4 regions of the Kurthia sp. YJT4 genome follow, and region 3 is predicted to be linked to each of the others. Evidence: riboswitches for the same ligand, from Rfam matches in the RefSeq annotation. Region 3 holds a riboswitch; each other region holds the start of a gene.

Region 1 (3,269 bases), 1.1 Mb from region 3:
TATTACTACCTGAAAAGAATACGATGACCACACGCCTACCTATATCACTTTATTTAGCATGGCTCGTATTACTTATTATGTTCAATTTAGCAATCTTACTTGTTGCAGCACGTTGGGATGGTTTTGGATTAAGTCAACCGCTATGGGCCGTCATCTTATTGACTGTCTTTGTAGCCATTGCACTTCACATCCGCTTTCATCATTACGATCCTTACTTCCCGATTCTATTCATCTGGTTCTATTTAGGAATTGCTGTACAAAATAACTTTGAGGAATTATTAGTAACAACAGCTGCATTATTTTTAAGTGGTGTATTACTTGCTGGTATTCTATTTATGCGTAAAAAGCCAAGAACAATCTATTAACATGTTTTACACTATAGAAAAGAGGAGAACGAAAAAATCGTTCTCCTCTTTTTATTAATCAATTTTTGTTGTTAAAATCGGGCCATTTTTTGTCACGATTACTGTATGTTCTAGTTGTGCTACAAATGATTTATCTGGTGTTAAAAACGCCCAACCATCTGTACCTTCAATAATATTTTCAGCTGCTTGTGAGATGAATGGTTCTACTGCGAAAACCATACCTTCTTTCATTAAAGTAGCGTCCCATGCATCATAATAGTTCAATACATATTGTGGTTCTTCATGTAATGAGTGTCCTACACCATGACCTGTTAGGTTCATAATTACTTTTAAACCATTATCATGCGCTTCACGTTCTACAGCTTTACCAATTTGATTCAATTTAGAACCTGGTTTAACCTTTGTCATAGCACGATCAAAAGCTGACTGTGCTACATCACATAATTTTTGTAATTCTGGCTTTTCAGCATCACCTACGATAAATGAAATACCTGTATCTGCATAAAAACCATCCACATGACCCGATACATCAATATTAATCATATCGCCTTCTTTTAGAGGTGTATCGTTTGGAATACCATGTGCTACGACCTCGTTTACACTAATACATGTGAAACCTGGGAAGTCATATTCTGCTTTTGGTCCAGATACTGCACCTTTTTCTTCAAATAGTTTACCAGCTAATTCATCTAGCTCTTTTGTTGTAACGCCTGGTTTTGTCGCAGCTTTCATTGCCTCGCGAATTTCTGCCATGGCACGACCCGCTTTTAATAACGCATCGATTTCTTGTTGAGTTGTTGCAATCATGTATAACGGTCCCTTCTATATAAAATTCTACTCTTAACTATATCATAATTTTTGTAGATACATATAAAAAGTCTATGCATTCTTTCATACATTCAGTAAAAGTTTTTATTTAGGTGGATATATATATAATAAAAAAACGTAACGATTTCTTAATCGCTACGTTTTTATTCTTAATACGTCTTTTGAACGAATAACTTAGGTGCTGCTCTAAACAATAGATAAATCACGACAGCTGTTAAAATAATAGCTGGAATCATATACGAGCTATTATAAACAACAGAATAAATCCATGGGTTTTGGTCGCCTGCATAACTTGCGAAGAATACTGCGCCTGCTACTGTATGTGAAATCAGTCGTAGGATTCCACCAATTGCTGTACCCACTAAAATCCAGCCAAGCATTGCGCCATCTTTTTTCTGTTTTGAAGCACGAATAACCATCGGACGGAAAACTCCAGCAATCCCGACAATTGTGAACGCAAAGAAGTAATCTAAAAATCCTTGTAATGGGGTTAAAATACTTGCACCTGTTAAAACTTGTAGTACCCCTACAATAAGACCTGTCGCAAGCCCTGGTAATGTTCCCCAACGCATCGCCATCAATACGATTGGTACCATAACTAAACTAATGGAACCACCCTGTGCCCAAATCGAAAACGATAGTTTGTCTAAAATAAAACCAATCGCCGCAAAAATGGCCACCTCAATCATCATTAATAATCTTTGTTTGTTCATCTTTATGAACCTCCATTGATTTGATGTCTTACACAATTCCTGTGGTAATCTAGATAAAAAAAACGACATCAGGACAGAGCCTGACATCGTTATATGTCGGTTTCTATCCACATTCCTACGCAAGTGTTAACTTACAGGTTCGAAGGGTTGGAGTCGAAACTCTCTCTCAGCACGTATGCACCCCTTGTGGTTTACATCATTATTTTTGAACACTCTCATTCTACTGAATTTAACGAAATATAGCAATAGCATGAAACGATTTCCATTTTTATACGTATATAAGTTATTATGAACAAAAGGGAGGGTTATCATGGAACAGAATAATCGTATTTTATCATCACTTTGTTACTTCAGTATTTTCTTTGCAGGCTTTATTTTACCGCTGATTGTTATGCTCGTTGTAAAAGATCGTGATGTAAAAAAACACGCAACACATGCACTTATTTCTCACTTGTTACTTTATGTTCCTGCAGTTATTTTCTTTATTATTTTAGCAACAATGGGTATCTTTGCATCAGCTGAAATGAGTGATTCAACAGGTGCTGCACTTGGTATAGGTGTCATTATTTTCATCATTTTCATGGCTTTATTCTCATTGGCGATTGTCATTTGGAATATCGTTCGCGGCATTCAAGTATTAAACCAAAAAAGTACAACTATGTAAGAAAAAGAAGCAGCTGAGATCATTCTCATACTGCTTCTTTTGTTATTTACTGAGTGTATTTGTAATGTCGTAGTCTGCCATTTTCTCTGTTAACCAACTTGAATATTGTGCGCTAATTTGCGATTCAATATACGCTTCTTTTACTTTGTCTTTGACCTCTTCATACTTCGCTGTTTTTGCATCGACTGTACCTGTTACTTTGATAATATGGTAACCATAATCTGTTTTGATTGGGTCACTAATATCACCTTTTTTCATGTTGAAAGCTTGTGTCGCAAATTCTTCCACCATTTCTGATTTCGTAAAGTAGCCTAAGTCGCCACCTTTACTTTTCGTGGCAGTATCAGTTGAATATTTCTTCGCCAATTTTGCAAAGTCACCACCTGCATCTAACTCTTTTTTGATTTTTGTCGCAGTTGCTTTTTTCTCTACAAGAATGTGACTTGCCTTCACTTGCGCTGCTGTATCGAATGTAGATTGATTTTCTTTTAGATAAGCTTTTAATGTTTCGTCAGATGTATCTAAATCCTTCTCAATCATTTTAGATGCGAGTACATACGTTTTTAAATTCGCTTTAAAATCAGATTTAGACATGTTATTTGATTCAAGTGCTGATTCAAGTGCATCTGCTCCGCCATATTGTGTTTCGACTTTTTTATATTGTGCATCTACTTCTGCATCACTTGCTGTTACTTTTTG
Region 2 (3,269 bases), 780 kb from region 3:
ACGACGAGAAGCTTTTGCTACATTATCCGCATTACCGAACATTTCTAATTCTTCATCTGATAAACCAATTTTGATTTTGCCGTCGATGATTGCGATTGTTGCTGGAACTGCGCCATGTTCACGAATGATTTGTTCTACTTCACGTGCTGTTTGTACATTTTGTGGGTATGGCATACCGTGTGAGATAATTGTTGATTCTAATGCAACGATAGCTTTACCAGCGTCCATTCCTTCTTGTACTTCTTTTGATAATTCGATGTATTGTTTCATAATTAATCCTCCAGTTCTTGTTCTAACGATTGTTTTGTTAATTCAGGACGTACAGTAAACTTAGATTCAAGCGTATTTTTCGCATTGATTAATCCTGCTTGAATCGTCTGTTCAAATGTGTACTTCTCTAACCAAGCATGTACAACTGCTGAGACGAATGCATCTCCTGCGCCTGTAACATCCTCAATTTGATTTGCTGCTCGTGCTTCAAAATGTGTTGGCATCAAGTTCTTGTTTGCAGCATAAACTCCCTTTGCGCCAGCTGTAATTACGACATTTTCTACGCCCATCTGAGCGATCTCTTGAATTGCTTGTAAATAATCTGCTTCTGATGTAATCGTACGATTTGTTAATGTTTCGGCTTCATCTGTATTACAGATGAACCATGTAACGCCTTCTAATGTTGTTGGCATACGGTTCATCTTTGGAGAAGATACCGGCACAATAATAAGAGGTACTTCTCTCGTTACTGCAAATTGTTGAATATAATCAACTGTTTCTTTCGGACAATTCAAATCAACTATAATTGCCGGAGCAGTCGATAAAACATGTTCATGCTTCATTAGAATTTGTGGTGTTAATGCATCATAGACGTCCATATTCGCTGTTGCCATAACCAATTCGCCTTGTTCATCCATAATGGCTGTGTAAGAACCTGTTGAACATTGTTCCAACTGCTCGACTTCTTCTAAATGAATAAAAGCATTCGAAGCTGCAACAATTGCTTGCCAATCAGAATCTTTTCCAGCAGTCGTCAGTAAACTCACTTGATGTCCAAGTCTTCCCAAGTTTTCAGCAATATTTCGCGCTACGCCACCTACACTTTCTGTAGATGTTACAGGATTTGATGTCCCCATCTGAACCTGTCCCTTCAAATGAAGTTTTCGGTCCATATTGGCTCCACCAATACATATAATTTTATTTTCTTTTGGCAATACGTACGCTCTCCCTATAATCTTACCCTTTTTCACTAACCCCGATATTAAGTTAGCTAGAGCCGGTCTCGACATTTCTAATTTTTCAGCCATCTCTTGTTGCTGCATAAACGGGTTTTCCTTAATGAGTTGAATCAGTGCTTGTTCTCTCTCCGTCAATGTCATCACCCTAAGTTTTATTTGTTTACATCATAAACAAAATTAAGTCTAGTGTCAAATGTTTATAAAAACAAACTTTTGTTTAATATCAATATAAATAATAAACAAATTTGACAATATAAACCTTATAAGTTAGTATTCAATGTAACTTAATAGGTCTACACTAGGGGTGTTATTTAACTGAGATGAGTCCTACTCAAACCCTTTGAACCTGAACTAGTTAATACTAGCGTAGGAAAGTGTCAATTCTATACATACTGAAAAAAGTCTGTACTTTTTTGTTATGCAATGATTTGTTATACACAACTTTCCTACGAAGGTTGTGTATTTTTTATTTAAGTTGAAATAAATAAGAGGAGTTGTTTTGAATGAAAAAAACAGTAGTAGTTACAGGTGGGAGTAGAGGGTTAGGTGCAGTTATTGTCAAAACACTTGCACAACAAGATTTTCAAGTTGTCATTAATTATTATCAAAGTAAAGAAGCTGCTGAAAAATTAGTAACTGAAATTGGTGAAGACAAAGCGATTGCTATTCAAGCTGATGTAACGAATCGACAAGAAGTCGATCAATTAATGAACATGGCAACAGAACACTTTGGTCAAATAGACGCTGTTGTAAATAATGCATTAATCGACTTTAAATTCGATCCGATTAAACAAAAATCTTTCAAAGACCTTTCTTGGGATGATTATCAAAAACAACTGGATGGTACGTTAAAGGCTGCATTCAATACAAGCCAGAGTGTAATTCCGCAATTTATTGAAAGAAAAAATGGTAGCATTATTAGTATTGGTACTAATTTATTTCAAAATCCCGTCGTACCCTACCATGAATACACAACGGCTAAAGCAGCTTTGATTGGTTTCACACGTAATCTCGCTTCAGAATTAGGCGTTTATGGTATCCGAGCAAATGTTGTTTCAGGAGGTCTTTTAAAAACAACAGATGCCAGTGCTGTTACAACACCTGAAGTATTTGATTTAATCTCTCAATCTACACCTTTAAGAAAAGTAACCACACCACAAGATGTTGCCAATATGGTAGCGTATCTATGTTCCGAAAAAGCACATGGAATTACAGGACAGAACTTTACAGTAGATGGTGGTTTAACAATGAACTAATCCCTATCCAAAATAAATCGAGGTGTAAATCATGTTAAAAACTACAGAAAAACAGTTACATATAGGTGTTTTACTATATGGTTGTGGTCATCATCAAGCAGCTTGGCTAATGGACAATTCACGCATTGAGGATATTGGAAGTATCTCTTATTATCAAGAATTAGCTCAACTAGCGGAAAAAGGATTATTGGACGCTGTATTTTTTGCAGATCATCATGCTTTTCCAGCAAATGATGCACAAGTCATGCCTGCATTTTGGTTTGATCCGCTAATTAATTTAACAGCTATTTCTCAAGTAACGCATCATATTGGTTTAGTTGCCACTATTTCAAGTACGTTCTCTAATCCCTATACAGTTTCTAGACAACTATTAAGTTTGGACCATCTCACCGAGGGGCGCGTAGGTTGGAATCTCGTTACATCAATGAGTGATAATGAAGCTCGCAATCATAGTATGGAAGCATTACCTCCCCATAATCAACGCTATGAAAAAGCTGAAGAATTTTCGATACTTATGGATCAACTATTTTTATCTTGGGATGCTTGTGATTTTGTCCATAATCGTGAAGAAAATAAAATTATCAATGCTTCAAATATTCACTCTTTTAATCACAGTGGTCATTATTTTCAAGTTGCAGGTCCTTCTACTGTACCAAAAAGTCCACAAGGTGCACCGGTCAAAATGCAAGCAGGTGCTTCAAAACAGGGCGTTGCTTTAGCTGCTAATCATGCTGAAGTAGTCTATTCAGTCTCTTGGAACCTCAAGCAAGCTAAAAATTTTCGA
Region 3 (3,269 bases):
TGGTCGTTGAATATTCGATTCTTTTAGTGACATCAATTGACTAAGTGGTGATTGGACAATCGTACCAATCGACTGAATTGGAACTCCTTCATTCGCACGTGCCATAATGACATCTTGCTGATAGTAAATACCAATGGTTGATTTTCCAGCAGCTGTTAAAGTCAGTGGGTCTGTTGGATTCGATGGATATTGTAGTTTGACATCAAGTCCTTTTTCTTTAAAATAACCTTTTTCCATCGCTACATAGAGAAAGCTATGAATCGCATTCGGATACCAATCGAGCATAACTGTCACTTCTTTTAATTCTTTACCATCTTTTGCTTTACTTGAACAACCTGCTAATACGACAACTAACAAACTACATAGTACAAAAAATTTCATCAAACGCATTAATCTTTCCTCCAAACGATATATTTTTTTTCAATGATTCGAATGATGAAGACAGCAATGATCGCCATCGTAGATAATAGAACGATAGGCGCAAATACACCTGCTCCGTCTAACTGTGTCATCATTCGTTTACTGAAGTAACCGAGACCTGCCTGTGCTCCGAGCCACTCCCCAACAGCTGCGCCGATAATACTGAGCGGTACAGCGATTTTAAAAGCAGAGAATAGCTGTGGTAGCGCTGACGGAAGTTGTAGCTTCCAAAAAATTTGCCATTTTGTCGCCCCGTACGTTCGCATGAGTTCTTCTAGTTCACGCTTTGTACTACGCAGTCCATCAAACATACTCATCGCAATCGGGAAAAACGCAATGAGGACAGTCACAAGCACTTTACTCCAAATCGTGTAACCGAACCATAAAACAAAAATGGGCGCGAGTGCTGTAATGGGAATCGTCTGTGACGCGACGAGTAGCGGATAGAATGCGCGCTCCGACCAATGACTGAGGTGCATCATAATCGCGAGGCCAATGCCTAAAATAATTGAAATTAGTAAACCAATCCAAAGTACTTGTAGTGTTGCAGGTAAATGGACGGTAAATAGAGCTTCTCTAAAATCCCACATCTTTTGTAAGATGGCTGTTGGAGACGGTAAGATGTACATCTCATTTAGCCAGCGCGCAAATACTTCCCAAATGAGTAGCAGTCCCACACTCACGTAAATCGCAGGTGCATTTTTTCTCATAATTGCTGACGTCCTTGTTGCAACATGTAAATCAGTTGTTGCTTCACGTCTTGCACCTCCTTACTTGCTAAATCTGAACGCTGTCTTTTATGTTCCATTGGGACAATCGTTTCGTGTAGCGTATGAATTGGTGTCTGCTGTACAGTTAGAATACGATCTGATAAATAGAGCGCTTCATCCACATCATGCGTAATAAATAAAATGGTTTTACGCCATTTTTTCGCTTGTATGTATAACCAATCTTGTAACTCCATCTTCGTCAGTGCATCAAGTGCACTAAATGGTTCATCGAGTAACAGTACATCTTGTGAAGCATTCAATGCACGAATGAAGGCAACACGTTGGCGCATGCCACCCGATAAGTCTTTTGGTTTTTTATGCATGTAAGCTCCTAGACCAAATTCCTCGAGTAACGCCTTACTCTGTTCTTCTGCTCTCTTTTTCGGTATTCGCTGACATTCTAATGGCAACAATGTATTTTGTAATACAGTTCGCCAAGGGAGCAGTAAATCTTGCTGTGGCATATAGCCTACAGGTTGTTTCGCTACGGTCACTTGTCCCGACTGTGCCTGAGATAGACCTGTAATGAGACGGAAAATCGTACTTTTTCCGCAACCACTCGGACCAATTAACGAAACGAATTCACCTTCTTGAATGGAAAAATGAACATGGTCTAAAATGGGTTGTTCTTCGTAACGAAAACAGACATCTTGTAAAGCTAAACTCTCCAATGATCTTCCTCCTCTATAAAAAAAGCCATCTCGACAAAGAATCGAAATGGCTGCAAATGACAGAATCATCGCATGCCACTTCCCTACGCTAGTCCGAACTAGATCAGGTAATAAGGGTTAAGGTGTCGAAACCTCTCTCAGCACGTAAAAACGGCACCCCTAGTGGTGAAGCATTATGAAATTAGAAAAAGCCCCTGTCTCCATACACGTATCGAAACAGGGACCTGAAATTGTTTTTTCGGTCGAAACGGCTTCCCTACGCTAGTATGAACTAGATCAGGTTGAAAGAATCCAGAGCTTACGGCTCCATCTCAGCTGGCAACACCAGCACTCCTAGCACACTATGATTTTGTTAAGGTGAGTATAGCACTCCCTAGTAATTTATGCAATAGTTGGTTTTATTTTCATCACCAAAGTGGTTTGTCCTCTTTGTCGACACGAATAAAGAGCGGTGAAAATAACATAAAGTAAATCATATAAACGATGATAACACCGATAATATACGCTGTATGAATTCCGTACAGATGCGCTCCGATTGATAATGCGCCTAACACAAGACTTAGCAGGAAGCTTTGTAGATCAATACGTCTTTTGTTTAAATAAATCGGTTGTGCACAATGTTCACATGTTTGATATTTCTTCATACCCCACTGAAGTTTCCACGCCGTCCGATAGTCGAGCACTTCGTCGCAATGTGGACACGTTACTTCTTCACGATTTTTCATAACAAGCCATAAAATAAAGCTTAAAACAATAAAGGCAATTCCCACGTATAGAGCGTTTTGATTACGGTACAGTATAAAAATAAATATTGTAAAGGCATATGTGTAACTCAGTATATCCTTCGTTCCTTCTAATAACTTCATCGCATTTGGACGGCTCATTCGAATATGGTTTTTATTGAATGAACCGATAATTGATGCAAATGTAAAGATTAATAAACCATAAAAAATATTTCTGGTTTTCCAAATGACGTACCATGCAAAAAGCATAGTCGTAACGAATGCTATTTTCCCGAAAATATTTTTCACTTTATTTTGATATTCATAGGGTTCTTTTTTCTCTTTTTCAATGAATAATGTTGAAAATAAAGTGGGTATACATAAAATAAATGCGATGAGTGCTATCTCCATAACACTTGGTTTTAATTTGAAAAAGAGTTCCGTTTCCTCTACACTGTCAGCCCATTTATAAATCTTATCTGTATCAAGTTCTTTTACATAATACTGTGTATCTTCGTCATTCGAAAATAGTAAAAAGGTTTCGACTTCGTTGTTCTCTTTCGTTACTTCGACAACATAGTATAAAGAAGGTGGTTCTATTTCTTTTTTTATAACAGGACTCGCATTTAATTTTTTTTGAAATGCTTCAAATTTAGAAGAAGATAGTTCTCGCTCGCTTGAAAACC
Region 4 (3,269 bases), 140 kb from region 3:
GCAGCTTGTTGTTCAGGTGCAAAATGTCCACCTTTCATCACGATGACTTCAGGTCCCATAGCGAGTAATTTTTTAGCTACCTGTTCAACATCATCATAAGTTTGAATTTTCATGCCTGTCAGTGCCTCTGCTTCTGGAATATTCGGTGTGAGAACAGTCGCTAGTGGGAATAGGTGAGTAATCATCGCATCAACTGCTTCTTGTTGCAGTAGTGTGGCACCACCTTTTGCAATCATGACAGGGTCAACAATAATAGGTGCTTGTACATTCTCTAGTTGTTTTGAAACAGCTTCAATAATAGATGCTGAAAAAAGCATCCCCGTTTTTAGTGCATTCACATTAAAATCGCTTTGAATCGACTGTAATTGTTCCACAATGAAATCTTCGGGTAACGCATAAACAGCTTGTACGCCATACGTATTTTGTGCAGTAACAGCTGTTAAAACAGATGTACCGAATGTTTTCAATTCTTGAAATGTTTTTAAATCAGCTTGAATACCGGCACCGCCACCTGAATCAGATCCGGCAATCGTCAGTGTAATCGGTAACATTATTTAATCCCTCCAAAACTCATTTGTTGTAGTTGGTTTAGGATGTGCATTTGAAAATCGCCAATACCATTGCTGTGATGATGTGCAGTTTCTGCGACTTGTTTATAGTCTTTGTGAATTGTGATAACACTTTGTAGTGCGTCTGTATGTGATGCGATTGAAGCAGCTGTTAGGGCAGATAATAAGCAACCAGCTCCTGTAATTTGTTCCATCCATGCATGTCCGCCGTTTATTATGTGAACCGTCGTGCCATCTGTGATTAAATCTTCTACACCACTTACAGCAACAATCGTTTTGTAGCGTGTTGCGACTTGTTTAGCTGCTTCTTCAATTTCAAAAGACACCTCACCTGCATCGACACCACGAGAGGTGACTTTAATTTCCGCAAGAGCCGCTAACTCACCAGCATTACAGCGAATGGCTGTAAATTGCACATGTTGTAATAGTTGTTCGACTGTTTGTTTACGATATTTAGAAGCACCGATGCCTACAGGATCTAAAACGACTGGAATCCCTTTTTTATTTGCAGCTTGTCCAGCTAATATCATCGCATCGACTGTGCGTGTATTTAACGTACCGATATTAATTAATAATCCATTTGCGATTTGAACAATATCATGCATTTCTTGTATTTCATCCGCCATGATGGGCGATGCACCTACTGCTAAAAGTCCATTTGCAGTAAAGTTTGTTACGACATAATTCGTAATACAGTGAACAATTGGTTTCGTTGAATGAATTGATTGGATACTCATTTTTAGTTACCTCCATTGATGAATGAAAAGCAAATTCATGAAGCTTCTCATACTCAGTTTCACTAAATTAGAGGACGGGTTTCTGCTTTTTCACTATAAAAATAAAAAAGCTGCTCAACGAATTAATCGTAGAACAGCATTACATGCGAAAAACAGCTGCTCCCTACGCCAGTATTAACTGACAGGTTCAAAGGGTCAGGTTTTACCTTCTCAACTCCTAAGAGTCCCCCCGCAAATCTAGTATGGTTAGAGCATACCATATTTAGACCATTTTGCAAGGTTCCGCTTTAGTAAAAATAGGTTGTCTTGTATAATGAGAACAAGTATGGAGGGAAATTGTGTGAAAAATCTATCGTGGTATATTTCTTTAGGGATTAGTTTTTTAGGTTTCATGGTCATCAATTATTATTTTACGTTGGACCCTACTGAAAAAGTTGGAAACTTAAACCCTGCTTTCTTTTTAATTGTTTTATTAGTGCCTTTCCTGTGTGTCAGTCTGTTTATTACGTGGAGCGTTGGCGTATCTTTTTTTGAAACAGCAACAAAAGGAAAGCTAGCATCAGCAATTCTTATTATTGTCGTGATTTTTATTTTAGCAGGCGGTACAGAATATCAATATGTAACAAGTCAAATTGAAGTTTTTGGCGGAACATGGAATGATTCGAAATCGATTATTTACGGTCGTTCACCGTTTAATAGTTATACAAATGATTGGTATTTTAATGAATCTGTCTTTTTAATCATTCATACAATTGCTTTTTCGTTAGGAAGTTTATTCCGGAGTAAAGTGACAGATTAAATAACAAAAAGACTTGGGCTCAGTGCCTAAGTCTTTTTTGTATGCTTAAATATGTTCTGCAATTGCGTCACGAATATCTTGTAGCCATTTTAAGTTTTCGTTAAATTGTCGATCTGCATGTCGGATAATTAATTGAATATGATCAACATCTTTTACAGAAGGATGTGAACCAGCTTCAATAATCGAATCGATTCGCTTACTCTCACGCTCGATTGCCTGATCTAATAGACCAATTACACGTTTTAAATCAACATACTTTAAAAATAAAATAGGAATATAGAGACTTTGTACATCTGCTAAATTAATCGAGTCGAATGTTTTATAAATGAGTTCTACCATATACGCACGTCCAGCATCTGTAATGGCATAAACGGATTTTTCAGGACGATTTTCTGTATGAATGACTTCGATTTTTTTAATATATCCTTTTTTTTCTAACGAGTCGAAATGATAATAAAGTTTTCCATCACTTAATTTAAAACTTGGATCAATATCAACAATATTTGTGAAGAGCTTTTTGATAAAGTAGGGATGGTAATTATTTTCAGATAAAATCCCTAAAATAAAAAGTTGAATTAACATCACTTGATGCCTCCAATAAATGAAATTTACGTCGTCATTCTAATAGTACACGATATTGTAAAAGGAAACTACAGAAAACAAGATGTTTCTAGCTTGAAACAGTATTTTGTTATATGATAGACAGAGAATTAAGGAGTTGAACGCGTGTGTCAAAATGGTATTCTATTATACCGAAACATCCCATTCAAAGTATTTTAGCATGGGTATTTATTTGCTTTATTCCATTTTATTCAGTATTTAAAAATCAAGATCATACGACGCAAAGTATTGCAGCAGCCATTCTGATTACATATCTTATTTGTGTGTATTTAGATTTCAAACTGCCAAGTGGTTTGACGTATATGTGGCTATCATTTGAGATGATTATAAATGCCGTTATGTCCGTTTTATATGGCTATTTTTATTTCTCTATTTTTACGTCATTTTTAATTGGACGTATTCGTAGTAAAGTCGGCTTTTATATTATGTATGGCTTACACATTGCGGCAACAGTTGGTGCGATTATTGGTGGCTTTTTCATTGAAACGGCTATTTATATTCAGCAAATTCCATTCATGGTTGTCATCGTGTTCGGTACGATTT

What was found. Region 3 has a riboswitch for thiamine pyrophosphate ahead of QN089_RS07040 (ABC transporter ATP-binding protein). Riboswitches for the same ligand answer to the same signal wherever they lie in the genome.
Region 1: linked by a shared signal. The riboswitch ahead of thiT (energy-coupled thiamine transporter ThiT) and the one ahead of QN089_RS07040 (ABC transporter ATP-binding protein) in region 3 are both predicted to bind thiamine pyrophosphate.
Region 2: linked by a shared signal. The riboswitch ahead of QN089_RS11020 (3-oxoacyl-ACP reductase) and the one ahead of QN089_RS07040 (ABC transporter ATP-binding protein) in region 3 are both predicted to bind thiamine pyrophosphate.
Region 4: linked by a shared signal. The riboswitch ahead of thiM (hydroxyethylthiazole kinase) and the one ahead of QN089_RS07040 (ABC transporter ATP-binding protein) in region 3 are both predicted to bind thiamine pyrophosphate.

What each region holds. Positions count from the first base shown of each region.
Region 1 covers NZ_CP126689.1:2,539,977-2,543,245, forward strand. Annotated here, with positions in the region: gene QN089_RS12670 (tryptophan-rich sensory protein) at 1-365, shown strand, start outside; gene map (type I methionyl aminopeptidase) at 420-1,172, opposite strand; gene thiT (energy-coupled thiamine transporter ThiT) at 1,343-1,906, opposite strand; TPP riboswitch at 2,002-2,101, opposite strand; gene QN089_RS12685 (magnetosome magnetite crystal formation protein family) at 2,217-2,570, shown strand; gene QN089_RS12690 (foldase protein PrsA) at 2,613-3,269, opposite strand, start outside.
Region 2 covers NZ_CP126689.1:2,231,882-2,235,150, forward strand. Annotated here, with positions in the region: gene QN089_RS11010 (pseudouridine-5'-phosphate glycosidase) at 1-270, opposite strand, end outside; gene QN089_RS11015 (PfkB family carbohydrate kinase) at 273-1,370, opposite strand; TPP riboswitch at 1,520-1,619, shown strand; gene QN089_RS11020 (3-oxoacyl-ACP reductase) at 1,733-2,485, shown strand; gene QN089_RS11025 (LLM class flavin-dependent oxidoreductase) at 2,517-3,269, shown strand, end outside.
Region 3 covers NZ_CP126689.1:1,448,305-1,451,573, reverse strand. Annotated here, with positions in the region: gene QN089_RS07050 (ABC transporter substrate-binding protein) at 1-390, opposite strand, end outside; gene QN089_RS07045 (ABC transporter permease) at 390-1,130, opposite strand; gene QN089_RS07040 (ABC transporter ATP-binding protein) at 1,127-1,903, opposite strand; TPP riboswitch at 1,925-2,032, opposite strand; TPP riboswitch at 2,098-2,206, opposite strand; gene QN089_RS07035 (TIGR04104 family putative zinc finger protein) at 2,269-3,269, opposite strand, start outside.
Region 4 covers NZ_CP126689.1:1,589,745-1,593,013, reverse strand. Annotated here, with positions in the region: gene thiD (bifunctional hydroxymethylpyrimidine kinase/phosphomethylpyrimidine kinase) at 1-551, opposite strand, end outside; gene thiM (hydroxyethylthiazole kinase) at 551-1,306, opposite strand; TPP riboswitch at 1,450-1,547, opposite strand; gene QN089_RS07790 (hypothetical protein) at 1,647-2,105, shown strand; gene QN089_RS07785 (PadR family transcriptional regulator) at 2,151-2,687, opposite strand; gene QN089_RS07780 (sensor histidine kinase) at 2,834-3,269, shown strand, end outside.